2 regions of the Peribacillus sp. JNUCC41 genome follow, and region 2 is predicted to be linked to the other one. Evidence: riboswitches for the same ligand, from Rfam matches in the RefSeq annotation. Region 2 holds a riboswitch; the other holds the start of a gene.
What was found. Region 2 has a riboswitch for FMN ahead of ribE (riboflavin synthase). Riboswitches for the same ligand answer to the same signal wherever they lie in the genome.
Positions count from the first base shown of each region.

Region 1: another riboswitch for FMN. It lies ahead of JNUCC41_RS25240 (ECF transporter S component); the one in region 2 lies ahead of ribE (riboflavin synthase).

Region 1 covers NZ_CP062163.1:5,235,427-5,240,454, reverse strand. Annotated here, with positions in the region: gene JNUCC41_RS25250 (GerMN domain-containing protein) at 1-763, shown strand, start outside; gene serA (phosphoglycerate dehydrogenase) at 852-2,426, opposite strand; FMN riboswitch at 2,737-2,873, shown strand; gene JNUCC41_RS25240 (ECF transporter S component) at 3,038-3,619, shown strand; gene JNUCC41_RS25235 (ferredoxin) at 3,742-3,990, opposite strand; gene JNUCC41_RS25230 (YpbB family protein) at 4,281-5,028, shown strand, end outside.
Region 2 covers NZ_CP062163.1:2,428,729-2,433,756, forward strand. Annotated here, with positions in the region: gene megL (methionine gamma-lyase) at 1-1,101, shown strand, start outside; gene JNUCC41_RS11895 (TspO/MBR family protein) at 1,115-1,840, opposite strand; FMN riboswitch at 2,043-2,173, shown strand; gene ribE (riboflavin synthase) at 2,320-2,958, shown strand; partial or broken gene ribB (3,4-dihydroxy-2-butanone-4-phosphate synthase) at 2,977-3,615, shown strand; gene ribH (6,7-dimethyl-8-ribityllumazine synthase) at 3,695-4,165, shown strand; gene JNUCC41_RS11915 (DHH family phosphoesterase) at 4,442-5,028, shown strand, end outside.

The DNA of each region.
Region 1 (5,028 bases), 2.7 Mb from region 2:
GATCATAACGATGGGTGTTCCAGATGATCAAATGAATTTCATCGTTCCCATTTCGATTAAACTCAAACATTATGACGAAAGTGATAAACTGAATCAGTTAGTTAATCAAATGTCCGATATGGATGAAGAGCAATATGGGCTATCTGACTATTTTCCACTTGATATAAAAATCAGCCAAGGAAACGATATGACCACTGCTCATATTGATTTTCAAGAAAAAAGCCGACTATTGGATGAAGATACACTTTTTCTCCATTCGATGGAGGAAACGCTTTCCTATAACAATATAGAGAAAATGACATTTTCTACAGATGGTAAGCAAGGTGCCATGTTTGCGCACGCAGGTTATTTAAAAGAGGTGGATATACCTCATCAAAAAAATCGCACATACTTTCTTTACCAAAAGGATGAGTCCTCCCCAAGGTTCCTTGTTCCAAGCAATATGGGTTATCAGGACTTTGAGGAGGCGCTGCAAGCAGGAAAAGGGGAGGCGGACATCGAAGGAATTTCACCTGCAATCCCGCATGACCTGAAATGGGAAAGGATAAGTTCTAATGGAAATCTTGTGATCATTCAATTATCAGATCAAGTTGCCATTGAAGATAGTAAGGAATCCCTTCAAGCTTTAGAAGCCATACTCTTCATTGCCAAGGATTTTGGTTTTGAAAAAGTGAAGTTTGAAAATGCTCCCATTGAAGAGGTAGGCCAGCTGAATTTAACTGAAGACATATTGGTGCCCAAAGCACCGAACCAAGTGAATTGAGGTGTGATAAAACACCCGGTCTATGGTTGGCAAAAGCCTCTTGCATTCACAGAAAAAGTGCCCGTGCTGGACGGGCACTTTTTTCTATTTATAATGAAATACGGGCCATGAATGTAATTTCTTCTGTTTCCATTAAATATTGTTTCATGTTGTCTTCTAATGGTAAATCAAAGCTCAAAACCATGATGGCTTCACCGCCAGCTTCTTTTCGGCCAACCTGCATGGTTGCGATATTCACATCGTGATCACCTAGGACCTTACCTACGTTACCGATTACCCCAGGTTTATCTGTATGCTGGATATAAAGTAAATTCGATTCTGGTTGAAAGTCGATTTTGAAACCATTCAAACTTACAATTCGAGAACCGTAATTTTCGATATAGGTTCCACTGATTGTTAATTCACGGTTGTCACCTTTTACTTTAAGGCTGATCAAATTCGAGTAACCTAAAGAATCCGTAGAGATTTTTTCACCAACGGTTATGCCATGCTCTTTTGCGATCAACAAGGCATTCACTTCATTGACTGATGCATCGACTCTTGATCTGAAAAAGCCAGAGATTAGACTTTTTGTAAGAATCGCTGTATCGAAATCCAATGATTCTCCTGCATACGTAACGGAGATTTCCTGAATGCCTTCATTCATGCACTGAGAAGCAATGGATCCCATTTGCCGAACAAGTTGATAGAAAGGCTGTACCTTTTCAAACACTTCTTTAGATATGGCTGGAAGGTTGATTGAACTTGAGACTGGGTTTCCTTCAAAATAGGTCAATACTTCCTGGGCAACCTGTACCGCAACATTTAATTGGGCTTCTTTCGTGGAAGCACCAAGGTGCGGTGTAGCAATGACGCTATCCAGTTCAAGCAGTTTATGGCCAAGTGGAGGTTCTTCGACGAAAACGTCCAGTGCCGCCCCTGCAACATGTCCTTCGACTAACATTTCATATAAATCATCTTCGTCCAGAATTCCACCACGGGCGCAGTTTAGTACATAAACCCCCTTTTTACAGGTAAGCAGTTTTTCTTTATTGATTAATCCTCTAGTATCATTCGTTAGTGGTGTATGAACTGTAATGATGTCTGCTTTAGGAAGCAATTCATCTAACGGCAGGGCCGTTACGGACATTTTCTTTGCACGATCGACTGTCAGGTACGGATCATAGACAATGACATCCATGCCAAACACTTTAGCACGTTTTGCAATTTCCCCTCCGATACGTCCAAAGCCAACTATACCTAATGTTTTACCGCGAAGTTCAGTTCCCGTATATGAAGAACGTTTCCACTCCCCATTCTTCAGTGAAGCATAAGCTTGCGGAATGTGGCGCATTAATGAAGCCATCATCGCAAATGTATGTTCAGCTGTTGAAATGGTATTGCCGTCAGGTGCATTAACCACGACAATCCCGCGTTTTGTCGCTGCCGGGATGTCTATGTTATCAACACCGACACCAGCGCGTGCTATAATTTTTAATTGCGGCATACGGTTCATTAAATCTTCCGAAACCTTCGTTGCACTTCTCACAAGAATTGCATCGATCCGATCTAGTTCGTTTGTAGCTTCCTCTACGGTTTTCTGAATGAGATGAATATTGGATGCCTCTGATAGCGGTCCAAGTCCTTCTGGTTTAATGGCGTCTGCTACTAAAATCCGATACACGTCTAAACACCTTCCTAGGGAAAAGAATTATCTTAAATTTCAGTTAATTTTACAATTGAAATGCTGATTATGTCAATTTGGCTTATCTGGATGTAAGCGCTTAATAACAGGATTTTTCATCTGATTTTTTGATTAATATCGTGATATAAATGGCTTCGTCTTCTTTTGCATAATATAAAAAAATTTCGCTTATTTGTTTTAAAGCATTCATTGCTTTCGATCGATATTCATCCTAAATGCATTAATCGAGAGAAAATGCTATCAAAAAAAAGGAATTTCAGATATAATGGGAAGTATAAAAATTTAATAGGTCTATCTTCGGGGCGGGGCGTAATTCCCCACCGGCGGTGATGAAGGAATTTCTTCTTCTAAGCCCGCGAGCCTTACAAGGCAGGATTTGGTGTGATTCCAAAGCCGACAGTATAGTCTGGATGGGAGAAGATGGAGGTTCCTGAGTGCGTTTCAACAGTTATTTGCTGAACGTTTGTTTGATGTAGCCTTTAATTTATCCCTTTAATTCTATTGGAATTAAAGGTTTTTTATTGAGCATCAGCATATTTTGGAACCCAAACCTCTTTTTCAGGTAGATCGGAAAAGAAGGAGAGAGAACTATGAATAAGAACAAAGTGAAAAAAACGGTCACACTTGCGATGATGGGAAGCATTTCTTATTTATTGATGCTTTTAAATTTCCCGTTTCCAGGATTCCCGCCTTTTCTCAATGTCGATTTTAGCGACATACCAGCACTGATGGCGGCATTGATTTTCGGTCCGATGGCTGGAATTCTAGTCGAGTTCATTAAAAACCTTTTGGATTTAGTCATGACTGGGACCATGACTGCTGTACCTGTGGGGCATATCGCTAACTTCATAGCCGGAATACTGTTTGTCTTGCCAACTTATTATGTATTTAAGAAAATCAATTCAAAAAAAGGGATGACGTTCGCTTTACTTGCGGGGACAGTTTCCATGGCAGTATTCATGAGTGTTTTAAACTATTTTGTCTTTTTACCGGCATATACCTTCTTTATGGGATGGGATGCAATGTCGGCGCCAGAGTCAAGAAAGTTCGTTACGACGGCAATCTTGCCTTTCAACGTGATTAAAGGCGTGCTCATCACATCTGTATTCATGTTGCTGTTCATTAAATTACAGACATGGATCAATAAACAAACATTATATAAAAATGCTTAACGGCATTGACGATAGAAATGAAAAAACAACCGGATATCCATATTCGGTTGTTTTTTTATGTTTGTTTTTTTTTGTATGAGACAAAAGAAAAAGCCATTCTCGATAGAAAATGGCTTGTACCGTTATTCGAATTTTAGTGCGTCTCCGTCAAATGCTTCGTCAGCAACTTTAATGGAATCCGTTGGGCATCCTTCAAATGCATCCATCATGTCGTCTATAAGTACATCTGGAATTTCAACGATTCCCTCGTTATCGTCAAGGGTAACAAATGCAATCCCTTCGTCATCATAATCATATATATCTGGTGCGGCTGCTCCGCAAGCTCCACAAGCTATGCATGTTTCTTTATCCACAATAGTAAATTTAGCCATGAATATAACCCCTCCTAAGTTGATTAACAACTGATAATCTTTTTATTTCAGATTATTATCTCTTTCTTATTGTAAGACCGAATGCCAAACTTTTCAATAGAAATTGTATTGATAATAACTATCATGTAGCTGAATGTCAACGAAAAGCATCGAAATTATTAACTTGGTTCTTTCCATGGTTCGTCATTTAGTCACATATTTTTCCTTGTATTCATCAATAATAACGGCGATTTTTGCAGTTTTTTGTTACAATGGGGTTATTGGTTAAATGAAACAAGGATGTGAGTCCCATGAATAATTATCTACAGGCCATCATTCTATATGCGATAAAAAAATTTCAAGGCGAACGTTCCATTTATGCTATATACCATATGCTTCAGGGTAAGAAATCGTCACAAACAATCCAGGATGCCCATTTATTCGGCTTAACGGATATTTTTGGGACAATACCCCGATTTACCCGTCAGCAATTAAATCAAAACATTGAACATTTACTTAAGCATGAGATGATTGATTTAACGGATAAATCAGATGCGTATGAAATTAGTATGCAAGGTGAGGGAATGTTAGGCGATTACTTTAAAAAATATCCTTTTCCGGCGTATATAAATGGTTGGAAGTATAACAATATAACCCCGGTTTTCTGGGGAAGGTTAAACTTACTCATTCAAACCATATCCCATATTGTCCACAATGAAAGACGTTTTTATCCGATTCAACGAAATCCCAAAATCCAATACTTCGTAAAGGAATTTTTACATGTCAATCGTCAGGATCGAGCGGTGATTGCCCAACATCTATATGATGAACTGGTATTCCTTTTAGAAAGTCAAAGTGATATGAAACGAGACATTTTCATATTGAGGTTAACCGGAATAAACAGGATTGGACTTACGTTTGAACAGATTGCAAAAAGGAAAGAGATAGAAGAAGAGTATGTTCGCTTTACATTTCTTGACACATTGCATCAAATGCTTGCAGAAATGGAATCGGGAAAGGATTACCCACTCTTGTCATCATTAACCAATGATTGGAAAA
Region 2 (5,028 bases):
TTGGCAACACCCTTATTCCAAACCTCAACATTCACTTTCGAAAATGCCGAGCAGGGGGAAAGGCGTTTTGCCGGTATGGAAGATGGATATATTTATTCTCGCCTTGGGAATCCAACGGTACAAGTACTTGAAGAAAAGATTGCCGCTTTGGAAGGAGGGGAAGCTGGCCTTGCTTTCGGTTCAGGTATGGCTGCCGTTTCAGCAGTGCTTTTTGCGTTAACAAAAACAGATGACCACATCCTGTGCTCACAGGGGCTATATGGTTGTACATTTGGCCTCCTTCAGCTAATGAAAAATAAATACCGCATCACACATGATTTTTGTGAAATGGATTCAGAAGAACAGGTAAGGAAAATGATCCGGCCGGAAACGACCTGCATATATGTGGAGACCCCTATCAATCCGACGATGAAAATGATTGACTTACAGATGGTGGTGAGAGTTGCGAAGGAATATAATGTGACGGTCGTAGTCGATAATACGTTTGCGACTCCCTACCTACAGAGACCGCTTGAATATGGCTGTGATATCGTCCTTCATAGCGCTACGAAATATCTTTGCGGGCATGGTGATGTCGTTGCAGGCCTTGTCGTCGGTAAGAAGGAATTCATGAATCAAGTAGCCGGGACTACACAGAAGGATATCGGTGGAATCATTTCACCATTCGATGCCTGGTTACTATTACGGGGGCTGAAGACCTTGCCTGTCAGGATGGACCGTCATTCGGCCAATGCAATGGCAATCTTTCAAGAACTTAAGAAACATCCAAAGGTGAAAAAGGTATATTATCCAGGTGATGTAGCTTCACCGGATCATTATATAATGCAAAAACAAATGAAACATGGCGGCGGCCTTATCTCTTTCGAACTGCATGGCACAAAACAGGATGCACAGGAATTCCTCAATAAATTGAAACTTATCAAAATTGCCGTAAGTCTAGGTGATGCTGAAACATTGATCCAGCATCCCGCTACCATGACGCACTCTGCCGTTCCTGAAGATTCACGGGAACAAATGGGCATCAGTGACCAGCTGGTCCGTCTCTCAGTTGGCCTTGAGGCTTGGGAGGATATCTGGCAAGATCTTCAGCAAGCATTTTAGGGTAACATATACCTTATTTGTTCTTCCTATTTTGAATGAAGATGGTGATGGATACGATAAAAGTGATGGCAGCCAGGATATAAGAAATGTCTGTGATTATCGGATAGGCGTCGCTATTTCGTATCCCGATGCCTATGAATGCCCAAACGAATACGAGAGGATAGCACCAATCCCGGTTTTTACCTGCAAAGACAAAGGCCAAGGCTGTTGCTGCAATCAGCAGGACGATCGTCCAGGTTATACGGGAAGCTCCAAAACCGTCCCATTTGATATAGGTGAGGTAATAAGAAATGTCAGCTATGGTTGCAACACTTACCCAGCCTGTATATACGGAAAACGGAAATAGGTCAAAAGTATCATGATCCACTTTTTTCATTTTTGTATATATGACCATTAAAGTAGCCAATAGAGCAATGATAATGAATACGGATAACAAAAAGCGTTCATAGTGCCAAGCCAAAAGCCAAGCGCCATTCAAGACACAGCTTAAAGCAAACCAAGGATAGGATGCCTTATATGCAGGGCTCTTTTGATTTAAAAACTGCCTGAATACCCAGATGGCGAGCAGGAAATAGATCAAGCCCCATATGGAAAATACATAACCGGCAGGAGTGAAAAGGACATCCAGTTTATCGGAAATCTCTCCTGATGTTTGGCCGTTCAATGGCAGGAAATTGGCTAAAAAATTCATCGTGACGACAAATAGATAGAAAATCAAGTTAATGATGGAAATAATCATCGGCTTCCTCCTTGTATGAATGGTGATCCTTCTAACCTTATTCCACATATTCAGCCTGGTTAACCTTTTCGGAGCACATCGGGGGTACTTGGAGACATTTTTCCATAAAAAGAGGAAGTTCCTGTAACAATGGAACCATTTAAGGTTAGAAATTTTACTTCTTCACTTTATGGTGATAAAATATTCAAAGATTCATATTATTTTAGTCCTTCGGGGTCGGGTGAAAATCCCAACCGGCGGTGATGAAGAAATTCTAAGCCCGCGAGCCTGATAAAGGCAGGATTTGGTGAGATTCCAAAGCCGACAGTACAGTCTGGATGGGAGAAGGACGTGTGGAACCCAAGTGTATACGTATGCCTAATTTTTCGAAAATGAAAATATTAGGCTTTTTAGGTATACAATTTTTTTCACTCATTTCTCCTGCTAACTCCTTAGGTCATCCTATGGGGTTTTTTATATTTTATAAAAGGGGGAAAAACATGTTTACGGGAATCATTGAGGATATCGGTACCGTGCATTCCTTAAAAAAAGGAAAAAGCAGTATGGAGTTATCGATTCGTTCTGAAAAAATCCTTGAAGATGTGCAACTGGGGGATAGCATTTCAGTCAACGGGGTCTGCTTAACGGTAACATCCTTCACGAAAAGTTTGTTTACGGTCGACGTGATGCCGGAAACGGTCAAAGCTTCCACGATCCGGACATTGAAATTGGGATCACCTGTTAATCTCGAACGAGCAATGAGTGCACAGGGGAGGTTTGGCGGTCATTTTGTTTCAGGTCATATCGACGGAACCGGAACGATCATAAAAAAAGAACGGAAAGAAAATGCCGTATATTATGTAATCCAATTGGATGAAGGGCTTAGTACCTTCTGCATTCCAAAAGGTTCCGTGGCCATTGATGGAACAAGCTTGACGATATTTGGGATCGAAAGGAACCTTTTGACTGTATCACTGATTCCATTGACTCATCAGGACACCATATTGGGACAAAAAGCGGCTGGCGATATCGTTAACATCGAAAACGACATGATAGGGAAATATATAATACATCAAATGAAAAATGGCAATCCGAAACCAGGACTGAATTTAGAGTTTTTGGCAGAGCATGGATTCTAATAAAAGGGCGGTGTAATGATGTTCCATACAATAGAAGAGGCAATAGAAGATTTGAAGGCTGGCAAGGTAGTAATCGTATCCGATGATGAAGACCGTGAAAATGAAGGGGATTTTGTAGTGTTGGCCGAAAAGGCGACACCGGAAGCGATTAATTTCATGGCGACCCATGGACGTGGTTTGATTTGTACCACCATCACTGAAGAACTGGCAGCGAAATTGAAACTGCATCCTATGGTAGGTGAAAATACCGACCATCATGGCACTGCTTTTACGGTAAGTGTCGATCATAAAAGCACCTCTACAGGAATCAGTGCTTTTGAACGGTCCTTGACCATCCTTGAACTTCTAAATGAAGATTCTGTCGCTGAAGATTTCCAAAGGCCTGGTCACACTTTTCCGATAGTCGCTAAAGAAGGCGGCGTATTAAGTAGGGCAGGACATACGGAGGCATCGGTGGACTTGGCAAAGTTATGCGGTGCCGCTCCAGCTGGTGTCATTTGTGAAATCATGAATGAAGATGGGTCAATGGCCCGCGTATCCGATTTAGAAGTCATCGCTGATAAATTTAACCTGAAATTCATTACGATAGCCGATTTGATTCGGTATCTTGAACAAAATGATTCAATTGGGAAACAGGAACTTGAACTGAACATCCCTAAAGCTTGAATGATTATTAGAAATTAAATCTTAACGTGAAAGAAATGATATTGTTTTTTAAAATTAGGAGGAATTAGACATGGGGAAAACTATTGAAGCACAATTAATCGGATCAGGATTGAAAGTCGGAATCGTGGTAGGAAGATTTAATGAGTTTATCACAAGCAAGCTTTTAGGAGGGGCATTGGATGGCCTTAAGCGTCATGGCGTTGATGAGAATGATGTTGACATCGCGTGGGTCCCGGGTGCATTTGAACTACCGTTAATTGCTAAGAAACTTGTGAATACAGGTAAATATGATGCTGTAATCGGTCTTGGAACGGTAATCAGGGGTGCCACTTCACATTATGATTATGTCTGCAACGAAGCAGCTAAAGGCATGGCTTCCGTTTCATTGGAAACAGGTGTACCGGTTATCTTCGGTTTGCTGACAACTGAGAATATTGAACAAGCCATTGAACGTGCAGGAACAAAATCAGGTAACAAAGGATATGAAGCTGCGGTTAGTGCCATTGAAATGGCCAACCTTGGAAAATTAATCGAACAATGATTTCACATAAGGAAGCCACAGGGAATAACATTCCTGTGGCTTTTTTTAGTTGTCCAGTTGGAAATACCTTTATTTCAGAGTAATGTGTTTTTGAGTATGAATCATGGAAAATAAAGAACAATTAGGGAATTTCAAAAAAAAAAAACGAACAAAAGCATCACGTAATGGAAGCATGATAAAATATGCGGATATGATTATGCTACAATTGTAAAGATTGCAATTGAAATTCATGACTTTAGGGAAAAGTAATTTTATTAGTTATTAGGAGGGGTTTGTGTGTACCATCTCTTTACACATAATGATTTAGATGGAGTCGGCTGCGGCATTGTAGCTAAGCTGGCATTCGGAGAAGATGTAGTGGTCAGTTATAATTCAATTGGGCGCCTTAACCAGAATGTAGGAGCATTTCTTGAGCAGGCTAAGATTGAAGATAAATTGATTGTTACTGATCTATCGGTTGATGAAGATAACGAAAAAATGATTACTCAGTTTGTGGAAGATGGAGGAAAGGCACTGCTGATTGATCATCATAAGTCAGCACTGCATTTGAACGAACATGATTGGGCATCTGTAACTGTCGAACAGGAAGATGGTAAACAGACGGCAGCGACATCTCTATTCTATCAGTATGCAGTTGAAAATAAATTGCTGGAACCTTCAAGCATTGTCGCTGAATTCGTTGAATTGGTTCGTCAATACGATACTTGGGAATGGGAAGTCAATAAAAATACGACGGCAAAACGATTGAATGACCTGTTTTTCATGATTCCGATAGAGGAATTCGAAATGAAAATCGCAAATAAGCTGTCCACGGCTGAAAGCTTTACTTTTGACGAAGTGGAGCAAACCCTTCTTAATGTTGA